DNA from 3 places in the Streptomyces sp. NPDC015532 genome. Region 2 is predicted to be linked to each of the others. Evidence: riboswitches for the same ligand, from Rfam matches in the RefSeq annotation. Region 2 holds a riboswitch; each other region holds the start of a gene.

Region 1 (10,041 bases), on a different contig from region 2:
CGTTTCTCGACCGGACGGACAGGCTCGTGCCGCTCGGGCAGGAACGCTCCCTCGAAGGTTTCGACACCTCGCTCGACGCGGTGCTCGACCGCATCCTCACGGAGGAGCAGAGCGCGGGCTGAAGCGTCGGCGGCCCGCGAAGCGGCGTAACGCTTCCTCACAAGGGGCGCCGGTGCAGGATGGTTTCCGCGTCGCTGCGTGAGGGCTCAGTGCTTGCGGCGGCGTCCCTTACCGCTCCGTGCCGGCGTCCTGTCGGCCGCGGGCTGCGCGGGGACGGGCGCGCCGCCTTCGCGGTCCGCGGCGACCACCAGCGCGGCCAGCGCGGTCGTCACGGGGACCGCCGCGACGAGACCGATCGATCCGACCAGCGTGCGCACGATCTCCTCGGCGACCAGTTCGCTGTTGGCGACGGTGCCCACGCTGCTCTGGGCGATCGAGAAGAGCAGCAGGAGCGGCAGCGCGGCGCCCGCGTAGGCCAGGACGAGCGTGTTGACGACCGACGCGATGTGGTCGCGGCCGATACGGATACCCGCGCGGTACAGGCCGCGCCAGCCCATCGTCGGGTTCGCCTCGTGCAGTTCCCAGACCGCGGACGTCTGCGTCACCGTCACATCGTCCAGAACGCCGAGCGAACCGATGATGACGCCGGCCAGCAGCAGGCCGCTCATGTCGATGGACGGGTACAGACCGTGGATCAGGCCGGTGCTGTCGTCGGTGTTGCCGGTCAGCACGGCCCAGTCGATGAAGACCGAGCCGAGGAGCCCGATCAGCACCAGTGAGAGCAGGGTGCCGACCACTGCCACGGACGTCCGGGCCGACAGACCGTGACACATATAGAGCGCGATGAGCATGATCGCACTGGACCCGACGACGGCCACGAGCAGCGGGTTCGAGCCCTCCAGGATCGCGGGCAGGATGAAGAAGTTCAGGATCACGAAGCTGATGGCCAGGGCGACCAGCGCCATGATGCCGCGCATCCGGCCGATCACCACGACGACCACCGCGAAGATCACGGCGAGCAGCGTCAGGGGCAGCTTCCGGTTCGCGTCCGTGACCGAGTACTGGAGGTCCTTGGGGGCGGAGGGTTCGTACGCGACGACGACCTTCTCGCTCTGGTGCAACTGCCGTGATTGATCGGGCTGAACGACCTCGGTGAACGTGCGGCCCTGGTCCTTGCCGGTGTCGATGCGGACAGTCGCCTTCTTGCACTCTCCCCCCTTCCCGGACTGAGCGGAGGAATCCCCGGCGGCGGAGCCGCCCGTCGCGGCCCCCGAGGAGGCGTTCACGGACTTGCAGTCCACCTGGTCGATCTTCGTGACGGTCGCCTGCTGGGTCTGCCGGTCGAACCCGACACCGGTGCGCTCGTGGGCCGGCGCGCCGCCGGGCCACAGCACCACGAGACCCACGACGACCGCGGCCGCGAAGGGGATCAGTACCGCGGCGATGACCTTGCGCAGCTGCTTGGAGACCGGCGCCGCGGGGCCGTGGCTGTGGGAATGTCCGTGCCCGGCGCTCACCGGCTCGTCGTGCCCGCGGCGGGGACCCGGCCCGTGCCCGTCGCCCGAACCCTGATGATCACCGTCCGGTCCGTGGCCGTGCCCGTGCTCTTGCTCGTGTCCATGACCGATGCCGGAGCCGTGCCCAGGGCCGCCGTCGGAGCCGGGACGGCGCGGTGGCTCGGGCGGAGGGAACGGATGCTGCCGGGTCGTCGTCACCGCCCGATCATCGCAAGAACGTCAAGGGCCCTCTGTTCACCGCGCCAGACATGACGCTAGCGTGGGGGCACCTTTGCACACGCGGGAGCTCGGAGCACCGGGCTGAGAGGGCGCTGACCTCCGTCTTCGCGATGTTTCACATGAAACATCGGCGATCGGAAGCCGCTGCGTCGACCGCTGAACCTGTTACCGGGTAATGCCGGCGTAGGGAGTAGGTCTCATGACCGACAAGGATGTACGCACGCCTGCCTCCAGCCGGACGGACGGGGTTTCCCCGCCGTCCTCGAACGGCCAGGACGGGCAGTCGATCGGCTGGCACAAGGCATACGTCGGGGGTACTCGCCCCGATCTGCGGGTGCCGGTTCGCCAGGTGCACCTCACCAACGGGCAGGCGGTGACGTTGTACGACACCTCCGGCCCGTACACCGATCCGTCCATCGACACCGATGTCCGCAGGGGGCTGGCACCGCTGCGTGAGAGCTGGATCATCGCCCGCGGTGACACCGAGGAGTACGCGGGCCGTCCCGTCCGTCCCGAGGACGACGGGATCAAGCACACGTCCCCGCGCGGAGGGCTGCGCAATCTCGACGCGGTCTTCCCGGGCCGGCCGCGCCAGCCGCGCCGGGGGCGGGCCGGGCAGGCGGTGACCCAGCTCGCCTACGCGCGGCGCGGTGAGATCACGCCCGAGATGGAGTTCGTGGCGGTCCGTGAGAACGTCGCCCCCGAGGTCGTGCGGGAGGAGATCGCCGCGGGCCGAGCCGTGCTGCCCGTGAACATCAACCATCCGGAGATCGAGCCGATGATCATCGGCAAGCGGTTCCTGGTGAAGGTCAACGCCAACATCGGCAATTCCGCTGTGACTTCCTCCATCGAGGAGGAGGTCGAGAAGATGACCTGGGCGACCCGCTGGGGCGCCGACACGGTCATGGACCTGTCCACCGGCCGCAACATCCACACCACGCGTGAATGGGTGCTGCGCAACTCCCCCGTCCCCATCGGCACCGTGCCGCTCTATCAGGCGCTGGAGAAGGTCGACGGCCGGGCCGAGGAGCTGACCTGGGAGATCTACAAGGACACCGTCGTCGAGCAGGCCGAGCAGGGCGTGGACTACATGACGGTTCACGCGGGCGTGCGCCTGGCGTACGTGCCGCTCACCGCGAACCGCAAGACCGGCATCGTCTCGCGCGGTGGCTCGATCATGGCCGCCTGGTGCCTCGCGCACCACAAGGAGTCGTTCCTGTACGAGAACTTCGAGGAACTCTGCGAGATCCTCGCCGCGTACGACGTCACCTACTCGCTCGGCGACGGGCTGCGGCCGGGTTCCATCGCGGACGCCAACGACGCGGCGCAATTCGCCGAGTTGAGGACGCTCGGGGAACTCAACAGGGTCGCGAAGCGTTTTCAGGTACAGACGATGATCGAAGGCCCGGGACATGTCCCGATGCACAAGATCAAGGAGAACATCGACCTTCAGCAGGAGATCTGTGATGAAGCTCCGTTCTATACCCTCGGTCCGCTGACGACGGACGTCGCGCCGGCGTACGACCACATCACTTCCGGCATCGGTGCCGCGATGATCGCCTGGTGGGGCACGGCCATGCTCTGCTACGTCACGCCCAAGGAGCACTTGGGCCTGCCCGATCGTGACGACGTCAAGACCGGCGTCATCACCTACAAGATCGCCGCCCACGCAGCCGACCTCGCCAAGGGGCACCCAGGTGCGCAGGAATGGGATGACGCGCTCTCCGACGCCCGCTTCGAGTTCCGGTGGGAGGACCAGTTCAACCTGGCTCTCGACCCGGACACGGCGCGGGAGTTCCACGACCAGACGCTGCCGGCCGAGCCCGCCAAGACAGCCCACTTCTGTTCCATGTGCGGGCCGAAGTTCTGCTCGATGAAGATCAGCCAGAGCATCAACGAGCGGTTCGGCGGTGACGTGGCCGACGGCGCCTCCGCCGAGGAGATCTCCGAGGGCATGCTTCAGAAGTCCCGGGAGTTCGCCGAGGCGGGCAACCGCGTGTACCTGCCGCTGGCCGACTGAGCTGTTCCAAGGGGGCGGCGGTCCGGGGCACACACCCGGACCGCCGCCCTCGGCAGGGTCACGGGGTGACGTCCTGCGGGTACCAGCGCAGTTCGACGGTGTTGCCGTCCGGGTCCTGGACGTAGACCGAGGTGGCGTTTCCCCGCGCGCCGAAGCGTTCCACGGGCCCCTCGAGCACGGTGAAGGATCCCGACGCGATGACCTGGTCCCAGTCCAGAGGTTCCACGGTGAGACAGATGTGGTCGACGTTGGACCCGCCAGGGGTATGGGTGATCAGGTCGATGATGGTTTCCGCCGTGATCCTCACGGACGGGAACGGGGCCTGGCCGGACCGCCATTCGGCGACGCGTACGGGTTCGAGGCCCAGAAGTCCGGTGTAGAAGTCCAGGGACCGTTCGACGTCCTCGACATTGAGGACCAGGTGGTCGAAGGCCTTCACGCGCAGCGCGGTCATGTCGTCTCCAGGGCGATGGCGTGGCGAAGCCACGGAGGTGGTGGGCGTACGGGTGGACGGAACCGGGCGCGGAGCCGCTGTGCGCCCGGCCGGCCGGGGAGCCAGTGGGCTCTCCCGCGGCCGGGTGGACGACTTCTACGATCCGCCGTGGGACGGCCGCCATCAAGGCATGATCGCTGTACGACCGTTGAGTCAGATTTAACGCCGGGGGTTTCATGCTGGAGCGAATGGAGACCGAGATCTTTCTGACGCTGGCCGAGGAACTGCACTTCGGCCGGACCGCCGCGCGGCTGCTGGTCACGACCGGGCGTGTCAGCCAGGTGATCAAGGCGCTGGAGCGCAGAGTCGGAGCCCTGCTGTTCGAACGCACCAGCCGTTCCGTCCGGCTCACCCCGATCGGCAGACAGCTGGCGGACGATCTGGCGCCCCTGGTCGCCGGGATGGAGGCGGCGCTGCGCAGGGCGGCCGACGCCGGCCGGGGCGTCACCGGAGAGCTGCGGGTCGCCTTCCTCGGTGAGTGGACGGCGCCCACGCTCCTCAAGGCGGTCGGCCTGTTCGGTGAGCGTCACCCGGACTGCCGTGTCGACGTGCGGGAGGTCCAGCTCTCCAACTCCCGGGCGAGTCTGCTGGACGGTTCGGTCGACGTGCTGCTGGCCTCGTTCCCCTTCGACGGAATGGCCCGCGGACCGGCTCTGCTGCGGGAGAGACGAGTCCTGGCCGTCCCGGCAGGTCATCCGCTGGCCGGTGAGGAGCGGCTGTCCCTGGAGGTGCTGGCGGAACATCCCGTGGTGCAGTACCCCCAGGTGACCTCGGCGACGTTCAAACAGGACCGCACACCGGACCGCACCCCCTCGGGCAGAGCCGTTCCGAAGGGGCCGGCCGGCGGGTCGTTCTCCGAAATGCTGACCCTGGTCGCGATGGGCCGGGGCGTCCTCCCGGTCGGCGAGCACTCACGGCAGTACTACCCGCGGCCCGACGTCGCCTACGTACCCCTGCACGACGCGCAGCCGATCGAACGGGGACTGGTGTGGATGGAGGGCAACACCACCGAGCGGCTGCGCGCGTTCGTACGGGCCGCGACGGACGCGACCGGCGCTTCTCCCGCGCGGGCGTATCGGTCGGATCCACCGACGGCTTCTGCGGGGAGACTGGACGCATGACACCGACATCGATGAGCAAGGGCGCCAACCTTCCCGTCGCCGCGCAGCAGGTGCGGGTCGTACTCGGCTGGTCAGGAGGCCCCGGTGCGCCGGACGCCGATGCCTCGGCCCTGCTGCTCCGAGCGGACGGGCGGGTGCGTGACGACGGTGACTTCGTCTTCTACAACCAGCCCAGGCATGCCTCGGGCGCCGTGCACCACTCGGGCAAGCGGCGGGAGGGGGACGGGACGACGGACACCGTCGAGGTGGATCTGCGTGCCCTGGAGCCGGAGATCCAGCGCGTGGTCCTGGGCGCCTCCGCCGACGGGGGCACCTTCGGCCAGCTGTCAGGTCTGAGACTGCGGCTCCTCGATGCCGGAACCGGGCAGGAACTGGCGGTCTTCGAGATGGAGGCGACGACGGAGACGGCGTTCATCGGAGGCGAGCTGTATCTGCGGGGAGGGCAGTGGAAGTTCCGCGCGGTGGGCCAGGGGTACGCCTCCGGGCTCGCGGGCCTGGCCACCGATTTCGGGATCAGCGTGGACGAGGAGCCGGGCACGGCCGGGAGCACGGACACGAGGAGCGCTCCCGCCGGAGCCTCCGCGGTGGCACCGACGCCCTCGCCGGTCCCGGCACGCCCGATCGCGCCCGTCCCCCCACCACCCCCGCAGGCACCGGCATTCCCGAACGCGCCCGTTCCTCCGGTGCCCCAGGCACCCCCGGCTCCCGGCTCGGCCCCTCGTCTCGTCAAAGGTGAGGAGCGGTTGCCCGTCGACATGCGCAAGCGGCTCTCCCTGCGCAAGGAGCAGGTGGCGGTCAGTCTGCGCAAGCACGGGGCCGTGGGCGTCAGGGCCCGCGTCATCCTGGTCCTGGACGCTTCCGGGTCGATGTCGTTCCTGTACTCCAAGGGCGTCGTGGCCGATGTGGTGGAACGGATGGCCGCGGTGGCGGCCCAGCTGGACGACGACGGGGAGATGCAGGCGTGGACCTTCGCGTCGAACCCGGCCCGACTGCCGGACCTCGCCCTGGGCGATCTGCCGGAGTGGCTGGAACGTCATGTCCGGGTGGGTGAACTGACCTTGTTCAGAAGGAAGAAGCCGAAGAAGGGCCTGCTGCCGGGACAGGTGGACATGCGGGCGGTCGGCATCCAGAACGAGGAGCAGAAGGTGATCGCCGAGGTCCGGACGTTCGTCCGCGAGCACCCGTCCGCCGATCCCACGTTGGTGCTCTTCTTCTCCGACGGAGGCGTCTACCGCGACAAGGAGATCGAGAAGGAACTGCGGGAGGCGGTGGACGAGCCGGTCTTCTGGCAGTTCGTCGGACTGGGGCGCTCGAACTACGGCGTTCTGGAGCGGTTCGACACCCTGCCGGGCCGACGCGTCGACAACGTGGGCTTCTTCGCGGTCGACGACATCAGCGACGTACCGGATCCGGATCTCTACGACCGGTTGCTGTCCGAGTTCCCGTCGTGGACGAAGGAGGCGCGGCGGCTCGGCATCATCTGAGACACCCCGAGAACAGCGCAGGACGCCCGGAGACGGGTGTGGAGAAGCCCGCGCCACGGGCCCAGGGACCGCCCGCGCCACGGCCGTGCACGGGAGCACCGGCGCCCGCGGCGGGCTACGGCGGGCAGTGCCCTGCCACAGCCGTACGGACGCGCCCGCGACAGCCGGCAACGGCCGCACCGGCAAGGGCCCGCACCGGTAAGGGCGTACGGGCCCGCGCACCCGCGCGGGCCCTCTCCTGCCTCGGACCCGGCCGTCGGCCGGCCGGGTCACTCGGGCTGGTGTTCAGGGCCCCCGAAGTCCGGGCTGGAGAAGTCCGGGCTGGAGAAGCTCGGGCGCGGGCCCGCCGCCGGTCCGTCGTCGGGGCTGCTGAACCCCGGCCTGCCGTACCCGAGGTGCGGAATGCGGCTGGTGGGGGCCGGTGCGGGGCGGCTCAGGGCCGCCGAGCCCGGGTCCGCGAGGGCCTCCCGGAGGAACGGCAGGATGCCGCGCTCCAGCAGGGCGTCACGCCAGGCCTCCTTGGCCCGGGTGACCTGACCGGTCAGCTCGTCGCCCGCTTCGGCCTGGAAGGAGGACGAGCTGTTGCGCAGGGCGGTCAGCAGCAGTCCGGCCGCGGCGACCAGAATGGCGGCCGCCGTGATCGCGCCGAAGACCCATCCTGTGGTCAGGAGGGTTCTGGCGACGGCCGGCTCGGGATCGAGCATCCTCAGGACGTAGCCCACGAGCAGGAAGATCAGCGCCGCTGTCCCGGCGAGGACGGGGGCGAGCACCGCGACGACGGCGACCGCGCCCGCTCCGGCGGTCTCGGTGACCTCCCCCACGGTGGCGGCGAGCCCCAACACGGTCGTGCCCGGCTCCGTGGAGCCGGTTTCCTCGCTCACGACAGCGGACCGCACCGGTCGGCGCAGTTCGCTGCGGACCTTCACATAGTGCGCGTACTCGTCCGACGCGGCCGTCGTGATGAGGGCTGTGGCGTTGAGCGCCATGGTGCGCAGTTGTTCGAGGTTGAGCCGCTGGCCGACAGCGGCGAGTTCCGGGCGGTGTGGTGCGGAGCGCAGCGCCTCATCGAGGATCCGCTCGTATTCCTGGCGGTCCTCGCTCAGCAGGTGCTGCGGAACGCTGTTCATCTGCATCCCCCGATGCTCCGTAGGGCTGATGGCTCGCACGCTGACGAGCCGTTGGGCAGAAACGGAGGGGAGCCTGCTACGGATAAGCCGATGGTAGAGCGGTGACGGCACGCCGTGACAGGGGGTTTCCAGAAATTGGCCCCTGTCCGCAGCGGTCCGTCCGCCGGACGCCTGCCCGGTGAACGCTCAGATATCCAGGGGAAGTTGCTGGACCAGCAGTTTTCCGGCCATGGTCACTCCACCGTCCATCGCGATGGCCAGACCGTCGGCGTAGACGTGTGGTCCTTCGATCACGGGACCCGCTCCGGCCTCGCCGTCCTCCGGGCCCACCTCGCCCAGGAGGTACGGAATAGGGCTGTGACCGTGGACGACGCGTGTGCCGCCGTACAGGTCGAGCAGTTCGTGGACCGCCTCGGCGCCGTCGTCGCGGAAGGCGAAGCGGCGGGTGAACTTGCGGAAGAGGTCCCAGCAGTCCTCGGCGTCGTTGCGGGTGAGGGTCTCGCGGACGGTGTCGTTGACCGCTTCGATGGAGTCGCCGTAGTCGAGGTAGGCGGTGGTGTCGGAGTGCACCAGAAGGTGTCCGTCGACCAGCTCCATGGCGTCGAGGCGGGCCATCCACTGCAGATGGTGGTCCTGGAGACGGTCCATGTCCGTCTTCTGGCCGCCGTTGAGCAGCCAGGCGGCCTGGAAGGTGGCGGTGCCGGCGCCGGAGCTGACCGGGGTGTCGCCGAACCGCTTGGCGCCGAGCAGCAGCAGCTCGTGGTTGCCCATGAGCGCCTTGCAGTAGCCGCCGGCCGCGGCCGCCTCGGCGGACAGCCGCATCACGAGGTCGATCACGCCGATGCCGTCCGGACCGCGGTCGGTGAAGTCGCCGAGGAACCACAGGCGCGAGGTGCCGGCCGACCAGTTGCCGCCGGCGTCGAGGAGGCCCTTGGCCTGGAGCGCGGCGACGAGCTGGTCGAGGTAGCCGTGCACATCCCCGACGACGTACAGCGGGCCGGGTCCGGCGCCGGACGCCGGGGCGGGTGCGCCCGAGGGGTCCACGGCGACCTGCAGGGTGTCGCCGCGGTTGATGACCGGCAGATCGCGCTGCGTGGGCGTGTACCCCTCGGAGAACTCTCCCGGGAACTCCGACGGAGACTCTCCGGACGCGTAGGGGGAGGATTCCCCCGACGCGTACCGCGCGCTCTCACCGACGGGTCCGGCGCCCTCGCCATGCGGCGTGTTCTGCGCATACGGACCGGTCTCGTGGACGTAACCCGGTACCCGGAAGTCGCGCAACGTCGCCGTCCGCACCACCTCGGGTCCCTGACCGGCCCCCTGAGTCATCGACCCCTCCACCACCATCGCACCGCATCTGCACCGGTTCGGACTGCCTGGTCGCAGCGGCCCGCGGTGTCGTCCGCCCATCATAGGAATGCGGATCGCGCCATGTGATGACCCAGGGGTGGTGAATCGGAACAGGAGCCCAGTTCACCGCGGTTTTCGCCCGAATTGGGCGGGGCTCGCCCCGCCCAATTCGGATCGGGCCTCAGCCCTGCTCGGGTGATCGGGGCGGACTGACGGTCGTCCGGGGCTGCCGGCGCTGTGACGAGGTCCGCACGATCAGCTCCGTCGGTATCACCTGCTCGACGGGTTGGTCCGATTCGACCCCTTCGATGGCGTCGATCAGCAGCTGGACGACGGCCGTGCCGATTCTGCGCGGTTTGAGGGAGAGGGTCGTGACGGGCGGCTCGGTGCTGGCGTAGACGGTCGACTCGCTGCAGCACACCAGCAGCAGGTCGTCGGGTACGCGCAGACCGTAGCGGCGGGCGGCGGCCAGCAGGTCGGTGCCGTTCGGGTCGAAGAGGCCGTAGACGGCGTCCGGGCGGTCGGGCCGGGCGAGGAGCCGGTCGGCCGCCACCGCCCCCGCGCACGGATCGTGCGCGGGATAGGCCTCGTACACCGGATCCTGGCCCACGCGCTCGCACCAGCGCAGGTACGCGGTGGTGGAGAGATGGGTGTACGTGTCCGTGGTGGTGCCGGTGAGGAGGCCGATGCGTCGGGCACCGGCGTCGGCG
Region 2 (10,041 bases):
AACCCGGGACGGGACGGGGGGACACTCGTGACGGGGGACAGGCGACCGGTGAACGGGGAGCGGCCGGGGGCGGGACTCAGCGCGTGGAGTGGTGGCCGGCCGCTTCCGGGTGTTCGAGCTGGTTGGCCATGACCGCGGCCTGGACGCGGCGCTGGACGCCGAGTTTGGCCAGCAGCCGGGAGATGTGGTTCTTCACCGTCTTCTCGGAGAGATAGAGCTCCTTGCCGATCTCACGGTTCGTGAGCCCGTCCCCGATCAGCGCGAGGATGTCCCGCTCGCGCGGTGACAGGCCGGCGAGCTCCTGCGAGGGGGCCGGTTCCTCGGCCGGGTCCGCGCGCAGTTTGCGCATCAGCCGGGCGGTGGTCGTCGGGTCCAGCATCGACTGGCCGGACGCGACGGTACGGACCGCCGAGACCAGGTCGGATCCCTTGATCTGCTTCAGTACGTAGCCCGCCGCCCCGGCCATGATCGCGTCGAGCAGCGCTTCCTCGTCGTCGAACGACGTCAGCATCAGACAGGACAGCTCCGGCATCCGGCTGCGCAGTTCCCGGCAGACGCTGATGCCGTCGCCGTCCGGCAGCCGTACGTCGAGAACGGCCACGTCGGGCCGCAGCGCGGGGCCGCGTACCAGGGCGTGCGCGACGCTGCCCGCGTCACCGACCACCGAGATGTCGGGCTCGGAGTCCAGGAGGTCGGTCAGACCCCGGCGCACCACCTCGTGGTCGTCCAGCAGGAAGACCCTGATCGGGTTCCGCTCGGAGAACGTACGCGCCTCGGCCATGGCGACCCCTTGTTCAGTGACGGACCACGGACCGTGGGCCCGCTCAGGCCATCGTCACGCTTCCGGCCTCGATGCACTAGGGCCGACCGGTCCCATACGGGTCCGCACACGTTCCCCCGTCGCGGGCGGGGGGCTCACCGACCCGCCCGGCGCCGGCGGTCAGCGCGCGCTGCCGCTGCCGTAGGGGGCGTACAGGTCCAGCAGCCGGGTCCGGGCCGACTGGAGCCGGTGGCCGACGATCTCGCCCGCCCACTGGGCCACGGCCATGCCCAGTTCGGGATCGTCGCGGCACAGGGCCCGGACGTCCTCGGCATCGAACTCGTAGGCGCGGACCGGGCTCGTCGCCTCGGCGCCCAGATGCCAGATGTGCGGGGCGAACAGCCAGGACCAGCCGACGAGTTCGTTGTGACCGAGGATCTCGATGACGGCCGCACGGCGGCCCGGGACCCGCAGGTCGAGGGACACCGTCCCGGTCCGGATGATCCAGAACCGGTCCGCGTGACGGCCTTCCTCGAACAGCCGGGTGCCCTCGGGGAACGACACCTCGCGGGCCATGGCCAGCAGCCGTTCCTGCTGGTGGGCGGGCAGCGCCCGCAACATGGTGGATGTGGTGGAAGTGTTCATGATCCTGCCTCTTCCTGGCGCGCGACCCTTCCGCCTCCAATCTCCGCCCGAGGCGCGCCCGCCGCCATGGGCCATGCGGCCCCGGTCATGGGCCGCATGGCACCGGCCGGGACCGAGGGCTTCCGCGGAAGCGGAATGCCGGCTCCGCGAGGCCCCGCCGCGCGTCCTCGGCGCCATGACCGCCCCGGCCCCCGTCACCGCCGAACGCCCCGGAACCCGGTCACCGCCGAACGCCCCCGGAACCCGGTCACCGCCGAACGCCCCCGGGACCCGGTCACTGTTGAACGCCTCCGGGACCCCTTCACCACCGCCGAGCGTCTCCCGGACGGCGACACCGTCCGGGAGACGTGAAGTCCCGTACCGCACAGGCTGGTTGACGCCTGCCGGGGACAAGGGGTCTCGACCATGGGAACGGACCCACCTCGGTCAGGGAGTCTTGTGCCCCCACTGCGGCCCGAGCCGCTCCCACTCGCGCTCCCACCGGCGGTAGCGCCGCTGGTCGAGCCGCCACCGGGCGAGGCCGCCCGCGCCGAAGACCAGGCCGCCCAGGGCCACGGCCGCGGCGACGCCCAGCAGGGTGGCCTCGGTGGCCGCGGCGCTCGTGGTCGGCGGTGCCGTGGTGGGCCGGCCCCGCGCGTCCGTCCAGATCACCACGTGCGATCCGGCCTTGTGCCCGGATTCCACCAGGGCGCTGCCGACGTGTGGTGTCCCGTCCGGCGCGTTCCAGCGGACCGTCGCCCGGACATGGTCGTAGGCCGAGCCCTCTCCGGCGGGTATCGACCTTTCCGTACTGCTGACCAGTACGGCCGGGATGGCGTGCCGGTCGTGGCGCAGCCGCGTGAAGGACTCGTCGGCGGCGTGGGCGGTCGCCAGGCCGGCGAGGGTGCCTCCCAGCACCATCACCATCCAGACGATCAGTACGATCCACGCCTCGAAGACGTCGTCACGGCGACGCAGCGGATTCCTCCGCCAGCGCCAGCACCACTGCCTCGCACCCTGTGCTCCGCGCATGGCACCGCACCTCCTCGTTACACCCCAACAGTGCAAGGGGATCGCGGAGCGCGCGAGCGGTGGCAGAGGCCGCCCGGTCCCGCGGCGGAGAGCGGAAGGCCCCGGCGCGCGGCATCTGCCCCGGTCAGGGCGGGGATGGCGACATCGACGCACGTACCGAACGAGCCGTCGACGCGAAAATGTCCGCCTTGGATACCGGGCCGCCCCGCTCACCGAGACACCCTCCCGGAGCGATCCGACGGCTCATACCCGAACAGACCCGACACGAGGGACATCACGTCCGGACCGGCGCGACGGGAGACCCCCGGCGTCAAAGAGGGAGAGGGGCGGGCCGTATCTCCGTCATCACGGAGGTACGGCCCGCCCCTCGCTCACTCATCGACCGGTGGCGGTCACAGGACCTCGGTCTCGTTGCGGGACGCCTCGCCCCACAGCGTGTGGAAGCTGCCCTGGCGGTCGGTGCGCCGGTAGGTGTGGGCACCGAAGAAGTCGCGCTGGCCCTGGGTGAGGGCGGCGGGCAGCCGGTCGGCGCGCAGGGTGTCGTAGTAGGACAGGGCGGCCGAGAACGCGGGCACCGGCACGCCTCTGCGGGTGGCCGTGGAGACGACCTCGCGCCACGGGACCTGGGCGTCCTTGATCTCGGTGGCGAACCCCGCGTCGGAGAGCAGGCTGACCAGGCCCGGATCGACGGCGTACGCGGCGCGGATACGGTCGAGGAACGCCGCGCGGATGATGCAGCCGCCGCGCCAGATCTTCGCCACCTCACCGAGGTCGATGTCCCAGCCGTACTCGGCCGCCGCGTCCAGGATCATCTTCCAGCCCTGGTCGTAGGCGATCAACTTCGAGGCATACAGGGCGTGTTCCACCTGGCTGGTGAAGCGCTCGGCCTCCGTTCCCGACAGCTCCCAGTGGGTGCCGCCGGGCAGGCCGCGGTAGGCGGAGCGCAGTCCGTCCTGGCTGGAGGCGGCGCGGGCGAAGGTCGCCTGCGCGATGGCGGTGACCGGGGAGCCGAGGTCCAGGGCGGTCTGCACGGTCCAGCGGCCGGTGCCCTTCTGCCCCGCGGCGTCCACCACGACGTCGACGAACGGCTCACCCGTGGCGGCGTCCGTGTGCGCCAGGACCTCGGCGGTGATCTCGATGAGGTACGAGTCGAGGCGGCCCTTGTTCCAGCGCCGGAAGATCTCCGCGATCTGCTGCGGCGTGTAGCCGCCGACGCGCCGGAGCAGGTCGTAGGCCTCACCGATGAGCTGCATGTCGGCGTACTCGATGCCGTTGTGCACCATCTTGACGAAGTGCCCGGCACCGTCGGTGCCGATGTGCGTGGCGCAGGGCTCGCCGTCCACCTTGGCACTGATCGACTCGAACATCGGGCCCAGCGAGGCGTACGACTCGGGGGAGCCGCCCGGCATGATGCTCGGCCCGTTGAGGGCGCCCTCCTCGCCGCCGGACACACCCGCGCCGACGAAGTGGATGCCGCGTTCGCGCAGCGACTGCTCACGACGACGGGTGTCACTGAAGTGGGCGTTGCCCCCGTCGATGATCATGTCGCCGTCTTCGAGCAGCGGGGCGAACTCCTCGATGACGGCGTCGGTGGCGGCACCCGCCTGCACCATGATCATGAGGCGTCGGGGGCGTTCCAGCGCCGCGACGAAGTCCTCGGCCGACTCGGCCGCGACGAAGGCGCCCTCGTGCCCGAACTCCTCGACCAGTGCCTTGGTGCGCGCGGGGGTGCGGTTGTGGACGGCGACGGTGTAGCCGTTCCGGGCGAAGTTGCGGGCCAGGTTGCGGCCCATCACCGCGAGCCCTGTGACGCCGATCTGCGCGGTCGCCTTCATGGTCTGCTCCTTGGATCCGGATCTGCCTGTCCGCGTACCTGACGGGCGGGCAGACGACTGTCGCTGTGCCGATCAGTACGCCGGGAGGGGCCGAGGTGTTCACCTTTCGCGCCAGGAGGTGTTCCGGACCGCGGGACGGACCTTCGGGCGCCGGACGGACATGGCCGCGCGGGAGCATCGCACCGCCGTGCGGAGCCGTTGGTTCGGCCGGCGTCCGGCTGCCCGGACGGCCGGTGCCGGAAGGAGGCGCGGTCGTCCCCGAACGACGGCCGGCGGCCGGGAAGAGGGCGGTCGCGCCGGGATCGCTGGCGGCGGCCCGGACAGGAGGGGTCGTGCCGAACGACGGGCTGACGTCGGGCCGGGTCAGCCGTTCCGGCGCTGTCGCCACCCGTGGTCCACCGGTCCGATACCGGCACCGAGCGCGAAACCGGCCTCGATCGCGGCGGTCACGTACGCCTTGGCCCGTCGTACGGCCTCCGGTACCGAGAGTCCCTCGGCCAGGCCCACCGCGATGGCCGAGGCGAGCGTGCACCCCGTGCCGTGCGTGTGCCGGTTGTCGTGGCGGGGCGCCCGCAGCCAGTGCTCGGCCGTTCCGTCGGTGAGCAGATCGACGGCCTGGCCCGGCAGATGACCCCCTTTCACCAGCACCCACCGGGGACCGAAGGCGAGCAGCAGCCCGGCGGCCCGGCGCATGTCCGTCTCGTCGTCCACCTTCAGCCCGGTGAGCTGAGCGACCTCGTCGAGATTCGGGGTGGCCACGGTCGCCCGCGGCAGCAACCGGGTCCGTACGGCGTCCAGCGCGTCGTCGGCCAGCAGCCGGTCCCCGTGCTTGGAGACGCTCACCGGGTCCACGACGACCGGGGCGCCCACGTCCGACAGCAACTCGGCGACGGTGGCGACCAGTCCGGGCGACGAGAGCATCCCCGTCTTCACGGCCTGGACGCCGATGTCGTCGACGACACTGCGGTACTGGGCCCGTACCGCCTCCTCGGACAGCTCCCAAGCCCCCTGCACACCCACGGAGTTCTGCGCGGTCACGGCGGTGAGCACGCTCATCCCGTGGGCGCCCAGCGCGAGCATGGTCTTCAAGTCGGCCTGGATTCCCGCGCCTCCGCCGGAATCGGAGCCGGCGATCGTCAGGACGCGCGGCGGGGTGGGCATGAGGTGTTCCTCTCGGATACGGCCACGGGCCCGAAGCCCTGGACCGGCGGAGCGACGGGCGGCCCTCAGACGCGGCGGCGCAGCCGCAGCGGGGCGTAGAGGGCGAGGGCGACGAGGAACGCGACGTAGTAGGAGAGGTCGGCGCCGTGCAGCGCGTCGGCCACCGGACCGACGTACAGGCCCGTGTCCATGAACGGCACGGCCGCGCCGAATGCCGCCACGAAGGCCACCAGCGACGGCCATGCGGAGCGCGGACGGGACATCTCGGCGGCGACGTCGACCGGGGCGTCCCCGCGCTCCCGCCCCCGGGCGATCCAGTCGACGACGACGATGGCGACGAACCCGGGAATCCAATAGCCCACGAACAACAGCACGTTCTGGAAGCGGGCCGTCGTGTCGGCGGCGTGCATCCACAGCACCAGCGGGAAGCCGAGCGCCGCGGCCAGGGCGGCCGCCAACGGGCGCGGAATCCGCACACCCAGGGTCTGGAGGGCCAACGAACCGCTGTAGTCGTTCATCGCGTTGCTGCACACCGCGGCGAGTGCCACGGCCAGCAGCCCGAACGCTCCTGCGGCGCCACCGCCCAGCAACGCGTCCACGCCCGCCGCTGTCTGGTCGGTCAGCACCGACGCGCCCCACAGCCCGAGGACCTGCACACCGACGAAGGACGCGACGAGCCCGAGCAAGGTGCACCAGAACATCCGCGGCCGGGACGTCGAACGCGGCAGATAGCGGCTGAAGTCACCGGCGTACGGCGCCCAGGACAGCGAGAGGCTCAGCGCGATGGTGCTGGTGAGCACGAACGCGCCGGCGCGGTCGGCGCCCGTCGCGGACCCGGTCGTCGCGGGGTGGACCCCGTCGAGCATCCGCCAGGCGATCGCCGCGAAGGCCACGGCGAGCACGAACGTCATGACGATCTGCAGGCGGTGGACGGCTTCGTAGCCGAGGACACCCAGGGCCCCCTGAGCGGCCATCATGACCAGCACGCCGAGCCAGAACGGCCAGCCGCACAGCCGCGCCAGCGCATCCCCGCCGAAGAGGCCGATCAACGCGTCCCAGGCGACCGAGGACAGCCACTGGAGCATCCCGGGCAGCACCACCGCCCGGCCGAACGCGAGCTGTGCGAGCGGGAGTTGGCCGGTGCCGGTGAGTCCGCCCCAGGTGCTGAGGTAGGCGGTGGGCAGGGCGCCGAACACGGTTCCGAGGACGACCGCGGCGAGCGCGGTGCCGAAGTCCAGGCCCAGCGCGATCCCGATGGTGCCGGTGAACACGCCCGTCATCGTCAGGTTCGGGGCGAACCAGACGGTGAACAGGCGCCCGGCCCCGCCGTACCGGTTGCTCTCGGGGACCGGCTCGATGCCGTGCCCCTCCACCCGAAGGTCACCGGGTGCGGCGGGCATCCGTCCGTCGAAGACGGCAGGCCGGGTGTCGGCGGGCAGCCCGCCGGGAACATGCGCCCATGGCATGGAAGACATCCCTCCGCCAGTATGAACTGGTTCAGGTTCGACGGGTGTGATCTCAGCCCTCGGACGGGGCACCCCGTGTCCGGTACGACGGACACACTAACCGCTCCTCGCGACCGAGCGGCAGTGGGTCCCCGGGCGGAACCCGTGCTCGGCTCCCGTGCGCGGAGGGCGGCGCCACCACCGGGACACGGACCGGACCGTCCGGGAGCCGTCCGGGGCCCGTGACCCCGGCGCCTCTTCGAAGGCGTCGCCTCATGGGGTCACACACCCGGGCCGGAGCGCGCCCGCGCGCGCTCCGGTTCATTCGAACGGCGCGACCGGGCCGGTTCGCAGCGCGGCGTGTGCCGCCCCTCGGTACTGTCGGAAGTGATCGCCGCTCGCTCTTCGCTCCCGGGTCCCGGACCCGGCGGCCGGGCGGAAGGAGGCAGGGTGCCGTGACCGTGATCTCCCTGAAGTCCGCGCAGGTGGGGGAAGGTCTCGTCCTGCCGTACGCCGAGGCCGGCTATCCCAGTGGTACGCCGGTCGTCTTCGTGCACGGTCTGGCCGACTCCTGGTGGTCCTTCGAACCCCTCCTGCGGCGCCTTCCGGCGTCCCTGCACGGATACGCGCCCACGCAGCGCGGGCACGGCGACGCCGGCCGGCCCCCGGAGGGCTACGGCCCGGACGACTTCGCCGCCGACCTCGTGGACTTCCTGAACGCGGTCGACATCCCCCGGGCCGTCCTGGTCGGGGCGTCCAGCGGCGGCGTACCGGCCCGGATCGTCGCAGGCAGCCACCCCGACCGCATCGCGGGCCTGGTGCTGCTCGGTGTCCCCGGCACCCTCACGGACAAACCGGCGGTGACCAGGCTGGCCGGCGCCGTGGAGGAGCTGACCGATCCCGTGCCCCGCGCGTTCGTCGAGGACTTCCTGGCCGGCACGGTGACCCGCCCGATCGCCCGGGGGTTCGTGGAGACCATGGTGGAGGAGAATCTGAAGCTTCCCGCGTACGTCTGGAAGGACACGGCCCGCGGACTCCTCGACGCCGATCTCCGCGCGACGCTCGCGGGCATCCTGGTGCCCACACTCGTCATCTGGGGTGAACAGGACGAGTTCCTGCCCCGGGAGGACCAGCAGACCATCCTGGACGCGGTGCACGGCGCGGAGTTCCTCGCCTACCCCGAGACCGGCCACTGCCTCCACTGGGAGCAGCCCGAACGCGTGGTCGCCGACATCACCGCGTTCGTCACGCGGATCGAGCATCCCGGCACGCGGTAAGGGCACCTGACCTCGCGCGGAGGGTGAACGGCGGTCCGTCCGAGCCGCGTCGGAGGTGATGCGAGGGGGCTCTCGGGGGCATGCGTCGCCGCCCGGGCGACACCGTGTCCGGGGCGGGCCGCGCGGGGCCGGGCCGGGGCGGACCGGGGGCGAGGCCGGGCCCAGGGCGGGGACGGACCGGGGGCCGAGGTGAGGGCCAGGACCGGGGTGGGGCCACGTCCCGTGACGCGATCCGACCGCTGTCCCCCGACGCCGGGTCTCTGCATGGCATGCTCATGCTCCCCACAGGAAGGGATCACGTGCCATGAGACCGAGCCGACGCTCCCTGCTCGCCGCCACCGCCGTACTGGGCTCCGTTTTCGCCGTCCCCGCGCCAGCCGGTGCCGCCCAAGTCCCCGTTGCGGGAACCTATTTCGTCCAGAGCGCCGTCACGGGACTGAACGCCGCCGACAGCGCGGGCGCGGTCGTCCAGCACAACCCCAGGGGAAACGAGGACCGCCAGCAGTGGACGCTGCGCCAGAGCGGTTCCTCCTCCGTGCTCGAAAGCACGGACAGCGCGGGCAGTTGCCTGGGCCGCTCGGGCGACCAGGCCCGGACCGTGGCCTGTACGAGCGCCGACGCCGCCTGGGAGGTGACGCCGGGCGGCACCGACCGGTACACGCTCAAAGCCCCGGGTTCGGAACGGTACTTGACGGTCACCGACAGGTCCTCGGGCTCCAACTACCCGGCCCAGCTGGCCATCGGCTCGGCCGGCGCTCTCGCCTCCTGGTACCTCACCCCGGCCCAGCCCGTGACCCGGCCGATGCCGCCCCAGGATCAACGAACCCTGGACCAGGTCACGTTCCTCACCGCCCACAACGCCTACGCCAACGGCGTGGACGGCGGATTCGCCCCGCCCTTCGTCAACTTCGTACCCAATCAGAAACGCGGTATCGATCAGCAACTCGCCGACGGCGTGCGAGGGTTCATGCTCGACCTGCACCAGACCCCCGACGGTGCGATCCTGTGTCACAACAGCTGCACCCTCGTCAGCAGGCCGGTCGCGCTCTGGGTCGACCTCCAGCGCATGGTCGACTTCCTCAAGCGGCACCCCGACCAGTTCGTCACCGTGTTCCTGGAGGACTACGTCGATCCGGGTGTCCTGCGTTCCGAACTCGCCCGCGTGAACGGTCTGTCCGACGTCCTCTACCGTCCCGACGCGACCGGCGTGCGCGAGAACGGCTGGCCGAAGCTCGCTGATCTGACCGCCGCAGGACACCGCATGCTCATCTTCACCGACCACAGCCGCTCGTCCGACGAGTCCGCCGGACTGACCCGGGACAGCTTCGGTGTCATGTACCAGCGTGAGTGGACCGTCGAGAACTACTGGTCGATGGGCTCGGGCCTCGGCTCCTCCGACTGGTCCTGCTACAGCCGCTGGTACGACGCGGGCACGAACGTACCGCTCACCCGCACGGAGAACGGCTTCCGCCCTCTCTTCGTCATGAATCACTTCCGCGACGTCACGATCTCCGGGACCGCCGGCACGGACAACACCAAACTCGCCGACCGGGCCCGCCGCTTCTGTGAGCCGGCCGCCCGCAAGAAGCCCAACTACCTCGCGGTCGACCGCTACGACCTGGGTGATCCCGGCTCCGCGGTGAACACGCTGAACACGTACGTCTATCCGTAGCCGGGCGCCACCGCGAGCCCCGCCGAGGGCACCCCGGGAGGGAGGGGTCCCGGGCGGGTCGCAGGGGCGTGGCCGGGGCGCCCGACGGCGGATGTCGGTACCGTGCGGCAGGCTCCACCCTCAGACGTGGGAGGGGATCACCATGGGTATGGGCTACAAGACGTCCTGGCTCGCCGTGCCCGGCGCCGACAGCAGGGCAGTCGCCGACGCGCTCGGGCTGGTCGGGCGCGTGGCG
Region 3 (10,041 bases), on a different contig from region 2:
CCACGACGGCGTCCGCGGGCACCCGGGAGCCGTCGTCCAGGACGACCGCGCCGGGCTCGACGCGCTCCACGCGCGCGCGGGTCCGCAGCGAGGCCCCGCTGTCCGCGTACCAGGCGGCCATCGGCGCGGCCACCTCGGCCGGCAGCGCCTCGGCGAGCGGCCGGTCGGCGGCCTCGACGACCGTGACCGCGCAGCCGGCCTCACGCGCGGCCGTGGCGAACTCGGCGCCGATCCAGCCCGCTCCGACCACCACGATGTCGTGCTGCCGGGCGAGAACCGGGCGCAGCCGGTCGGCGTCGTCCAGGGTGCGCAGCAGATGCACGCCGGGCACGCCTTCGGCGCCGGGGAGCCGGATCGGTTCGGCGCCGGTGGCGACGACCAGGACGTCGTACGGGACGGGCCCCGCGTCCGTGTCCAGTTCGTGGTCGCCGGGGCGCACGCCGAGCGCCTCGCTGCCCAGTCTGAGGTCGATGTCCAGGGCCTCGAAGTCGACGTCGAAGGCGGAGCCCTCGGCCTTGCCGAGCAGGACGGCCTTGGACAGCGGCGGCCGGTCGTACGGCTGATGCGGCTCCGCGCCGATCAGCGTGACGGTGCCGGTGAAGCCCTGTTCGCGCAGGGCGACCGCGGTCTGCACCCCGGCCATGCCCGCGCCCGCCACGACGACCCGTCGTGCCGCGGGCCTCTGCGACGGTGCCTGTGCCTGCGTCTGATCGCTCACCTGATCACCATAGACACCTGACCATTCGTCAGTCAGTGGACGGGCTCGGTGACCTGGTCCACACGACAGGTCCCGCGCGGTTCCTCCACCACGCTCGTCCCGGTGCCCGGCCGGGACTCCCACGTCCAGGTCTCCTCCAGCCGCAGGCGCCCGTCGGGCAGTTCCACGACGAGGGACACGCAGTGGCCGGACGCGGTGGTCCCGTCGCGTCCGAGCTGTACGTACCGGAAGTCGAGGCGGTCGCCCTCGCGGGTGCCGACGAGGTGTCCGCGGACGACGTCGCCGCCCGTGTAGTCGGCCCACACCACGCCGTCCTCCTCGTGGTAGGTGAACCGGGTGCGGGTACCCACCTGGCCCGGCGCCTGGTCGGCGACGGGGGCGAGCAAGAGGCCGTCGAGCGGTCGCGCCATGGGCGGAGGCTCCCTTACTGAGACGGTCGGGGGCGGGCTAGGGTGGCCAACGTAAAGCACTCGCGGGAGCCCGGACGCACCGGGCTGAGAGGGAGGCTGGACGGCCTCCGACCGTACGAACCTGATCCGGGTCATGCCGGCGAAGGGAGGGGCTGGACGCCCATGCCGTCTGCACGTTCGTCGGACGTCCTCGTCGTCGGGGGCGGAATCATCGGTCTGGTGACGGCCTGGCGGGCCGCGCGGCGCGGGTTCACGACCGCCCTCGTGGACCCCGAGCCGGGCGGCGGGGCCGCGCAGGTCGCGGCCGGGATGCTGGCCGCCGTGACCGAGCTGCACTTCGGCGAGGAGACCCTGCTGGGCCTCAACCTCGCCTCGGCGCGCCGCTATCCGGACTTCGCCGCCGAGCTCACCGAGGCCACCGGCCAGGACCTCGGCTACCGGCGGAGCGGCACGCTGGCCGTCGCGCTGGACGCCGACGACCGTGCCCATCTGCGCGAACTGCACGCGCTGCAGGTCCGGTCGGGGCTGGAGTCGGAGTGGCTGAGCGGCCGTGAGTGCCGCAGGCTGGAGCCCATGCTCGCGCCCGGCGTGCGCGGGGGTCTGCGGGTGGACGGCGACCACCAGATCGACCCGCGGCGCCTCGCGGCAGCCCTGGTCACGGCGTGCGAGCGGGCCGGGGTGGTCATGCACCGGACCTGGGCGGAGCGTCTGAGCGTCGTACGGGAGCGGGCCGCCGGGGTCCTCACCGCGGACGGCACCGGACTCGGCGCGGGTCAGGTGGTGCTCGCCGGGGGCAGCCTCAGCGGGCGCCTGGCGGGCGTCCCCGACGACGTCGTACCGCCGGTGCGCCCGGTCAAGGGGCAGGTGCTGCGGCTGACCGTGCCGGGGCGGTACGCGCCCTTCCTCCATCGCACCGTGCGGGCCGTGGTGCGCGGCAGCCACGTCTACCTGGTGCCGCGCGAGAACGGCGAGCTCGTGGTGGGCGCGACCAGCGAGGAGCTGGGCTGGGACACCACGGTGACGGCGGGCGGCGTGTACGAACTGCTGCGCGACGCCCACGAGCTGGTCCCCGGGATCACCGAGCTGCCGCTCACCGAGACCCGCGCGGGGCTGCGCCCCTGCTCGCCCGACAACGCGCCGCTGCTCGGTCCGAGCGCGCTGGACGGGCTGCTGCTGGCCACCGGACACCACCGCAACGGTGTGCTCCTGACGCCGGTGACCGGTGACGTGCTGGCCCACGCCCTTGCCACCGGTGAACTCCCCGCCGAAGCCCGCCCGTTCACCCCCCTGCGCTTCGGCGCCACGGCCCGCACGGAGCTGCACGTATGAACATCGTCGTCAACGGGGAGCGGCGGCGGATCGCCGAGGGAACCGCTCTCGACACGCTCGTCGCGACCCTCACGCCGTCGTCGTCCGGGGTGGCCGCGGCCCTCAACGAAACCGTCGTCCCGCGCGCGCAGTGGCCGTCCACCTCGCTCGCCGAGGGCGACCGCGTCGAAGTCCTCACCGCCGTCCAAGGAGGCTGACCCATGGCAGACGACCCCTTCGTCCTCGGCGGTACGACCTACGCGTCCCGGCTGATCATGGGGACGGGCGGCGCGCCCAGCCTCGACGTGCTGGAGCGTTCCCTGGTGGCGTCCGGCACGGAGCTGACGACGGTCGCGATGCGGCGCGTGGACGCCTCGGTGCACGGCTCGGTCCTGTCGGTGCTCGGCCGGCTGAACATCCGTGTCCTGCCGAACACGGCGGGCTGCTACACCGCGGGCGAGGCCGTGCTGACCGCCCGTCTGGCGCGCGAGGCGCTGGGGACCGATCTGGTCAAGCTGGAGGTCATCGCCGACGAGCGGACTCTGCTGCCCGATCCGATCGAGCTGCTCGACGCGGCGGAGACGCTGGTCGACGACGGCTTCACCGTGCTGCCTTACACGAACGACGACCCGGTGCTGGCGCGGAAGCTGGAGGACGTCGGCTGTGCGGCGATCATGCCGCTCGGCTCGCCCATCGGGTCCGGGCTCGGGATCCGCAACCCGCACAACTTCGAGCTGATCGTCGAGCACGCGCGCGTGCCGGTGATCCTGGACGCGGGAGCGGGCACGGCGTCGGACGCCGCGCTCGCGATGGAGCTGGGGTGCGCGGGGGTGATGCTGGCCTCGGCGGTGACCCGGGCCCAGGAGCCGGTCCTGATGGCGGAGGCCATGCGGCACGCGGTGGAGGCGGGGCGTCTGGCGCGGCGGGCCGGGCGCATCCCCCGGCGGCACTTCGCCACGGCGTCCTCTCCGGTGGAGGGCAGGGCGGCACTGGACCCCGAGCGCCCGGCGTTCTGACCGAGGCCCCCGCGCCGCCGGATGCGCTCGTCGGATGCGCGGCGGCTCGCGCGCCGGTTCCTGCCTCGGTCTCGGTGTCGGATTCGGCGTCGGATTCCTCGGCGGTTTTTGGCCGGTCCGGCGTGCGGGTTGTCGCGTTGTGGCCTTGCGGTGACAGACAGGGCCTGATCGGACATCTGCCCTACGAACAGATATTCGGGCGGGCGGTGTGCGTCACAGCTCGGCTGCAGTCGAGCCCCTGTATCGGCCGAACGGGACCTCGTGACAGTGGCGGCTCGTAGACTCACCTGCGTGGATACGACCCTTCAGGACCCGCTTGTCGGACACGTGCTCGACGGCCGCTATCGCGTCGACGCACGGATCGCGGTCGGCGGGATGGCCACGGTCTACAGGGCCTTGGACACCCGTCTGGACCGCGTGCTCGCGCTCAAGGTGATGCACCCGACGCTGGCCGCGGACGTCTCGTTCGTCGAGCGCTTCATCCGCGAGGCCAAGTCGGTGGCACGGCTGGCGCACCCCAATGTGGTGCAGGTCTTCGACCAGGGGGCGGACGGGTCGTACGTCTATCTGGCCATGGAGTACATCGCCGGGTGCACCCTGCGCGACGTGCTGCGCGAGCGCGGCGCGCTCCAGCCCCGGGCCGCGCTGGACATCCTGGAGCCGGTGCTCGCCGCCCTCGGCGCGGCCCACCGCGCCGGGTTCGTGCACCGCGACATGAAGCCGGAGAACGTCCTGATAGGGGACGACGGCCGGGTCAAGGTCGCGGACTTCGGTCTCGTCCGCGCCGTGGACACGGTGACCAGTACGACGGGCGCCGTCCTCGGCACCGTGTCGTACCTCGCCCCCGAGCAGATCGAGCACGGCACCTCCGACACCCGGGTCGACGTCTACGCCTGCGGGGTCGTCCTCTACGAAATGCTCACCGGCGCCAAGCCGCACACCGCCGACTCCGCCGCTCAGGTGCTCTACCAGCACCTCCACGAGGACGTGCCGCCTCCGTCGGCCGCCGTGCCGGGCATGGCGTACCCGCTAGACGAGCTGGTCACCGCGGCCACGGCCCGCAATCCCGAGGTCCGCCCGGCCGACGCGGTGACCCTGCTCGGCCAGGTCCTCGAAGCCCGGGCCGGTCTCACCGCCGAGCAGCTCGACGCCGTGCCGCCGGGCGCGCTGTCCGTGGGCCACGACAACGCCGACGACCGTACGAGCGTGATCCCGCGCTCGCTGTCCGTCCCCCGCCTGCTGCCCGTGAACGAGGACGACAACGCCCTCGACCGGACCAGCCGGTTCGAGCAGAGCAGCCCCTTCACCACCGCGCCGGTCGGGCCGCCGCAGGTTCCGGGGACGCGGCCGCGGCGCGGGATGATGCTGGTCGTCGCCGCGATCGTGCTGGTGCTCGGCCTCGGCGCGGGTGTCTGGTACATCAACTCGGGCCAGTTCACCAAGGTCCCGCCCGTCCTGGCGAAGACGGAGCAGCAGGCCAGGACCCAGCTCCAGGGCGCCGGACTGGACGTCAAGCAGGTCAAGCACGCCTACAGCGACACCGTGAAGCGCGGCACGGTCATCAGCACCGACCCCGGCGTCGGCGAGCGGATCCGCGACAACGACTCCGTGACCCTGACCGTCTCCGACGGCCCCCGGACGGTCCAGGTGCCGGACCTCAAGGGTCTCGCCCTGTTCAAGGCGAGAGAGGTGCTCAAGGGCGACGGGCTCGCCCCGGGCATGGTCACGCGCGCCTTCAGCGAGGACGTGACCAAGGGCTTCGTGATCGGCACGGATCCGGCACCGGGCACGGAACGGCACTCGGGCTCGGCGATCGCGATCGTCGTGAGCAAGGGCGCCCCGGTGGAGCTGCCCGACGTGACCGGCTCGTCCGTCGAGGACGCCACCGCGCAGCTGGAGGGCGCGGGCCTGAAGGTGAAGATCGCCGCGGAGCGGGTCAACTCGGAGTTCGACAAGGGCCAGGTCGCCCAGCAGACACCGCGCGCGGGCCGTGAGGCCGCCACGGGGGACACGGTGACGCTGACCCTCTCCAAGGGCCCCGAGATGGTGGAGGTCCCGGACGTCGTCGGCGACAGCGTGGACGACGCGACGGAGACGCTGAAGAACGCCGGATTCGAGGTCGACAAGGACCGCGGGCTGCTCGGGCTCTTCGGCGACACGGTCAAGAAGCAGTCGGTGGACGGCGGCGACACGGCACCCAAGGGCGCGACGATCACGATCCAGATCCGCTGAGCCGAACCGCCGCCGGGGAACCCCGGCGGCGCACGGCCTCCGCCCGGGCAGCCGCTCGGAGGCCGCTCCTCCGCGAAGTCCGCGAAGTCCGCGAACCGGTCCGCTCACTGGTACCCCACGGGTCCGCCCGCGGGGTACCCGCGGGCGCGTGACACCCTGACGGGTGTGACCAGCAAGCAGCTCCGCAACCCCGTCGGCGGCCACGTGCCCGTGGCCGGCGGCCTCAACTCCGTCGGCCTGGCCTACGCCCGTGACCTCGCGGCCGAGGCCGTCCAGGTCTTCGTCGCCAACCCGCGCGGCTGGGCGACGCCCACCGGGAACCCGAAGCAGGACGAGGACTTCCGCGCCGCGTGCGCCGCGGGGTCGATCCCCGCGTACGTCCACGCCCCGTACCTGATCAACTTCGGTTCGCACACCGAGGCGACGGTCGAGAGGTCGGTGGAGTCGCTGCGGCACTCGCTGCGGCGCGGACGGGAGATCGGCGCCCTGGGGGTGGTCGTGCACACCGGGAGCGCCACCGGCGGCCGGGAACGGTCCGTCGCGCTGAAGCAGGTGCGCGACCGTCTGCTGCCGCTGCTGGACGAGCTGACCCATGACGACGACCCGTTCCTGCTGCTGGAGTCGACGGCCGGGCAGGGCGCCTCGCTGTGCTCGCGCACCTGGGACTTCGGCCCCTACTTCGAGGCCCTGGACGCGCACCCCAAGCTGGGTGTCTGTCTCGACACCTGCCACATCTTCGCGGCGGGCCACGATCTGACCGGGCCGAGCGGTATGCACCAGACCCTCGATCTGCTGGTCGACACCGTCGGTGAGGGGCGCCTGAAGCTGATCCACGCCAACGACTCCAAGGATGTGGTCGGCGCGCACAAGGACCGCCACGAGAACATCGGCTCCGGCCACATAGGCGAGGACCCGTTCCGCGCCCTGATGACCCATCCCGCCACGGAGGGCGTCCCGCTGATCATCGAGACCCCCGGCGGGAAGGAAGGGCACGCGGCCGACGTGGAGCGGCTGAAAAAGCTCCGCGACGGATAGTCCGCCCGCCGGTCCCACGACGCGTCCCGCCATCGCGCGGGAATACCCCAGGGGGGTATACGGTTGCTTCTGTGCGAAGGAGCCGTGACACGACATTGGGGGATCTCATGCAGCACGAGGGACACACGGACAGGCCCGCACACACGGACACGCACGAAGACCCGCACCACGCCCACCGCCACGCGCCGGCCGCGGCCACCTGGTCCATGGCCGCCCTGGCCACCCTCCACTGCCTCACCGGCTGCGCCATCGGCGAGGTGCTGGGCATGGTCGTGGGCACGGCGTTCGGGTGGGGAAACCTGCCGACGACGGTCCTGGCGATCGCGCTGGCCTTCTTCTTCGGCTACGCGCTCACCCTGCGCGGAGTGCTGAGGGCGGGTGTCGGTTTCCGCACCGCCGTCCGGGTGGCGCTGGCCGCCGACACGCTGTCCATCGCGGTGATGGAGCTGATCGACAACGGCGTCATCGTGCTGTGGCCGGACGCGATGGACGCGCAGCTGGGCGACCTGCTGTTCTGGGGGTCGCTGCTGATCTCGCTCGTGGCGGCCTTCGTGGTGACGACGCCGGTCAACAAGTGGACGATCGGCCGGGGCAAAGGGCACGCCGTGGTGCACCGGTACCACCACTGACCCGCCGGGACACCGGCACCGGGGACGCGCGCCGGCACTCGGGCCCAGGGGCTCAGAGCTCGGGGCCGTCCCCGGGTTCCTCCTGGTAGGAGTAACGCTGCTCGCGCCAGGGGTCACCGACGTTGTGGTAGCCCCGCTCCTCCCAGAAGCCGCGGCGGTCGGCGGTCATGTACTCGACGCCGCGCACCCACTTGGGCCCCTTCCACGCGTACAGATGCGGGACGACCAGGCGCAGCGGGAAACCGTGCTCCGCCGTCAGCAGCTCGCCGTCCTTGTGGGTGGCGAAGATGGTGCGCTCGGAGGCGAAGTCCGCGAGACGGAGGTTCGAGCTGAACCCGTACTCGGCCCAGACCATCACATGGGTGACGGCGGGCGCGGGCGGGGCTATCTCCAGGATCGTACGGGCGGGGACACCCCCCCATTCGGCCCCCAGCATGCTGAACTTCGTGACGCAGTGCAGATCGGCCACGACGGAGGCGTACGGGAGGGCGGTGAACTCGTCGTGGGTCCAGCACTGCTTCCCGCCGTCGGCGGTGGCTCCGAAGACCCTGAATTCCCAGCGCTCGGGGCGGAACTTGGGGACGGGACCGTAGTGCGTGACCGGCCAGCCGCGCTGAAGTCGCTGTCCTGGCGGAAGCTCCGACTGTGCCGTTTCTCCAGATTCGCGCTCCACCGGCTGACCCATGACTCCATCCTGACAGACCCGGAACGGTGCCCATGACCAGCGCGGGCGAGATCCGGGCAACTCGGAGTAAGCATGCACTTACTGGACGCTCCCGGACACCGGTGCAAGGATGCGGCGCAATCTGCCCAGTACCCGCTTGGAAGGAGCCTCTGCGATGCAGGGCGACCCCGAGGTCATCGAATTCCTCAACGAGCAGCTGACCGGTGAGCTGACCGCGATCAACCAGTACTTCCTGCACGCGAAGATGCAGGAGAACTTCGGCTGGACCAAGCTCGCGAAGTACACACGGCACGAGTCGTTCGACGAGATGAAGCACGCGGAGGTACTCACCGACCGCATTCTCTTCCTGGACGGACTGCCGAACTACCAGCGGCTCTTCCATGTCCGGGTGGGGCAGACCGTCACCGAGATGTTCCAGGCCGACCGGCAGGTGGAGGTCGAGGCGATCGACCGCCTCAAGCGCGGGATCGAGGTGATGCGCGCGAAGGGCGACATCACGTCCGCGAACATCTTCGAGTCGATCCTCGAGGACGAGGAACACCACATCGACTACCTGGACACGCAGCTGGAGCTGGTCGAGAAGCTCGGCGAGGCGCTCTACCTCGCGCAGCTCATCGAGCAGCCGGAGAGCTAGGCGCGGCCTCAGGGCCGGGCGGCTTCAGGGCTAGGCGGCCTCGCGCTCCGCGGTCCCGTACTCGGCGGCCTCACGCCGATCGGCCGCGGCCTCCGCGAGGACCTCGGAGAGCACGGGCATCCCCCGTTCGGCCAGCTCACGGCGGGGACACGAGCCCCGGCCCAGCAGCGCCTGGATCCGGCGAACGCACGAACCGCAGTCCGTGCCCGCCTTGGAGGCCGAGGCTATCTGCCGAGGAGTGCACGCGCCGTCCGCCGCGTGCTTCTTCACCTGCTGTTCGGTGATCCCGAAGCAACTGCAGACGTACACCCGGTTCACCTCCCGCCGGAATCGTTGGGTCACGCCGTCCCGATGATCGGTGAGGCTAACCTAACCTTACCCGTCACATAGGAACCACAAAAGTGGTGTGGGGCGCGGATCGTATGTGATCCGCGCCCCACCACAGTGCCCGTAACAGGCGTGACGCCTGTTGATCTCCTACTGGTCGCGGTACATCTCGGCGACGAGGAAGGCCAGGTCAAGCGACTGGCTGCGGTTCAGACGGGGATCACAGGCCGTCTCGTAGCGCTGGTGCAGATCGTCGACGAAGATCTCGTCGCCGCCGCCCACGCACTCGGTGACGTCGTCACCGGTGAGCTCGACATGGATGCCGCCCGGGTGGGTCCCGAGACCCTTGTGGACCTCGAAGAAGCCCTTGACCTCGTCGAGCACGTCGTCGAAGCGGCGGGTCTTGTGGCCCGAGGCCGCCTCGAAGGTGTTGCCGTGCATCGGGTCGGTCACCCAGGCCACGGTCGCGCCGGAGGCGGTGACCTTCTCGACCAGCTCGGGCAGCTTGTCGCGGACCTTGTCCGCGCCCATCCGCACGATGAAGGTGAGACGGCCCGGCTCACGGTCCGGGTCGAGACGCTCGATGTACTGGAGCGCCTCCTCGGCCGTCGTCGTCGGACCCAGCTTGATCCCGATCGGGTTGCGGATCTTCGACGCGAACTCGATGTGCGCGCCGTCGAGCTGACGGGTGCGCTCACCGATCCACACCATGTGGCCCGAGACGTCGTACAGGTGGCCCGTACGCGAGTCGACGCGGGTCAGCGCCGACTCGTAGTCGAGGAGCAGCGCCTCGTGGGAGGCGTAGAACTCGACGGTCTTGAACTCCTCCGGGTCGGTGCCGCAGGCCCGCATGAAGTTCATCGCGTTGTCGATCTCACGCGCGAGCTGCTCGTAGCGCTGGCCGGACGGGGACGACTTCACGAAGTCCTGGTTCCAGGCGTGCACCTGGCGCAGGTCGGCGTAACCGCCGGTGGCGAAGGCGCGCACCAGGTTGAGCGTGGAGGCGGACGCGTTGTACATCCGCTTCAGGCGCTCGGGGTCCGGGAT

The links. Region 2 has a riboswitch for thiamine pyrophosphate ahead of ACF07B_RS29325 (purine-cytosine permease family protein). Riboswitches for the same ligand answer to the same signal wherever they lie in the genome.
Region 1: another riboswitch for thiamine pyrophosphate. It lies ahead of thiC (phosphomethylpyrimidine synthase ThiC); the one in region 2 lies ahead of ACF07B_RS29325 (purine-cytosine permease family protein).
Region 3: another riboswitch for thiamine pyrophosphate. It lies ahead of thiO (glycine oxidase ThiO); the one in region 2 lies ahead of ACF07B_RS29325 (purine-cytosine permease family protein).

Annotation. Positions count from the first base shown of each region.
Region 1 is NZ_JBIBSY010000005.1:181,837-191,877, reverse strand. Features, by position in the region: gene ACF07B_RS18360 (SsgA family sporulation/cell division regulator) at 1-122, shown strand, start outside; gene ACF07B_RS18355 (YibE/F family protein) at 207-1,715, opposite strand; TPP riboswitch at 1,787-1,943, shown strand; gene thiC (phosphomethylpyrimidine synthase ThiC) at 1,936-3,756, shown strand; gene ACF07B_RS18345 (VOC family protein) at 3,815-4,210, opposite strand; gene ACF07B_RS18340 (LysR family transcriptional regulator) at 4,438-5,370, shown strand; gene ACF07B_RS18335 (VWA domain-containing protein) at 5,367-6,854, shown strand; gene ACF07B_RS18330 (hypothetical protein) at 7,124-7,987, opposite strand; gene ACF07B_RS18325 (metallophosphoesterase) at 8,168-9,310, opposite strand; gene ACF07B_RS18320 (LacI family DNA-binding transcriptional regulator) at 9,513-10,041, opposite strand, start outside.
Region 2 is NZ_JBIBSY010000011.1:232,279-242,319, forward strand. Features, by position in the region: gene ACF07B_RS29300 (response regulator) at 77-781, opposite strand; gene ACF07B_RS29305 (cyclic nucleotide-binding domain-containing protein) at 941-1,405, opposite strand; gene ACF07B_RS29310 (hypothetical protein) at 1,832-2,416, opposite strand; gene gndA (NADP-dependent phosphogluconate dehydrogenase) at 2,809-4,251, opposite strand; gene thiD (bifunctional hydroxymethylpyrimidine kinase/phosphomethylpyrimidine kinase) at 4,615-5,412, opposite strand; gene ACF07B_RS29325 (purine-cytosine permease family protein) at 5,478-6,878, opposite strand; TPP riboswitch at 6,870-6,964, opposite strand; gene ACF07B_RS29330 (alpha/beta fold hydrolase) at 7,313-8,134, shown strand; gene ACF07B_RS29335 (phospholipase) at 8,439-9,806, shown strand; gene ACF07B_RS29340 (hypothetical protein) at 9,949-10,041, shown strand, end outside.
Region 3 is NZ_JBIBSY010000001.1:1,072,274-1,082,314, reverse strand. Features, by position in the region: gene ACF07B_RS04580 (NAD(P)/FAD-dependent oxidoreductase) at 1-718, opposite strand, end outside; gene ACF07B_RS04575 (hypothetical protein) at 751-1,128, opposite strand; TPP riboswitch at 1,181-1,293, shown strand; gene thiO (glycine oxidase ThiO) at 1,291-2,457, shown strand; gene thiS (sulfur carrier protein ThiS) at 2,454-2,654, shown strand; gene ACF07B_RS04560 (thiazole synthase) at 2,658-3,452, shown strand; gene pknB (Stk1 family PASTA domain-containing Ser/Thr kinase) at 3,744-5,684, shown strand; gene ACF07B_RS04550 (deoxyribonuclease IV) at 5,850-6,719, shown strand; gene ACF07B_RS04545 (DUF4396 domain-containing protein) at 6,827-7,348, shown strand; gene ACF07B_RS04540 (sulfite oxidase-like oxidoreductase) at 7,401-8,033, opposite strand; gene bfr (bacterioferritin) at 8,188-8,667, shown strand; gene ACF07B_RS04530 (bacterioferritin-associated ferredoxin) at 8,698-8,985, opposite strand; gene ACF07B_RS04525 (class II 3-deoxy-7-phosphoheptulonate synthase) at 9,145-10,041, opposite strand, start outside.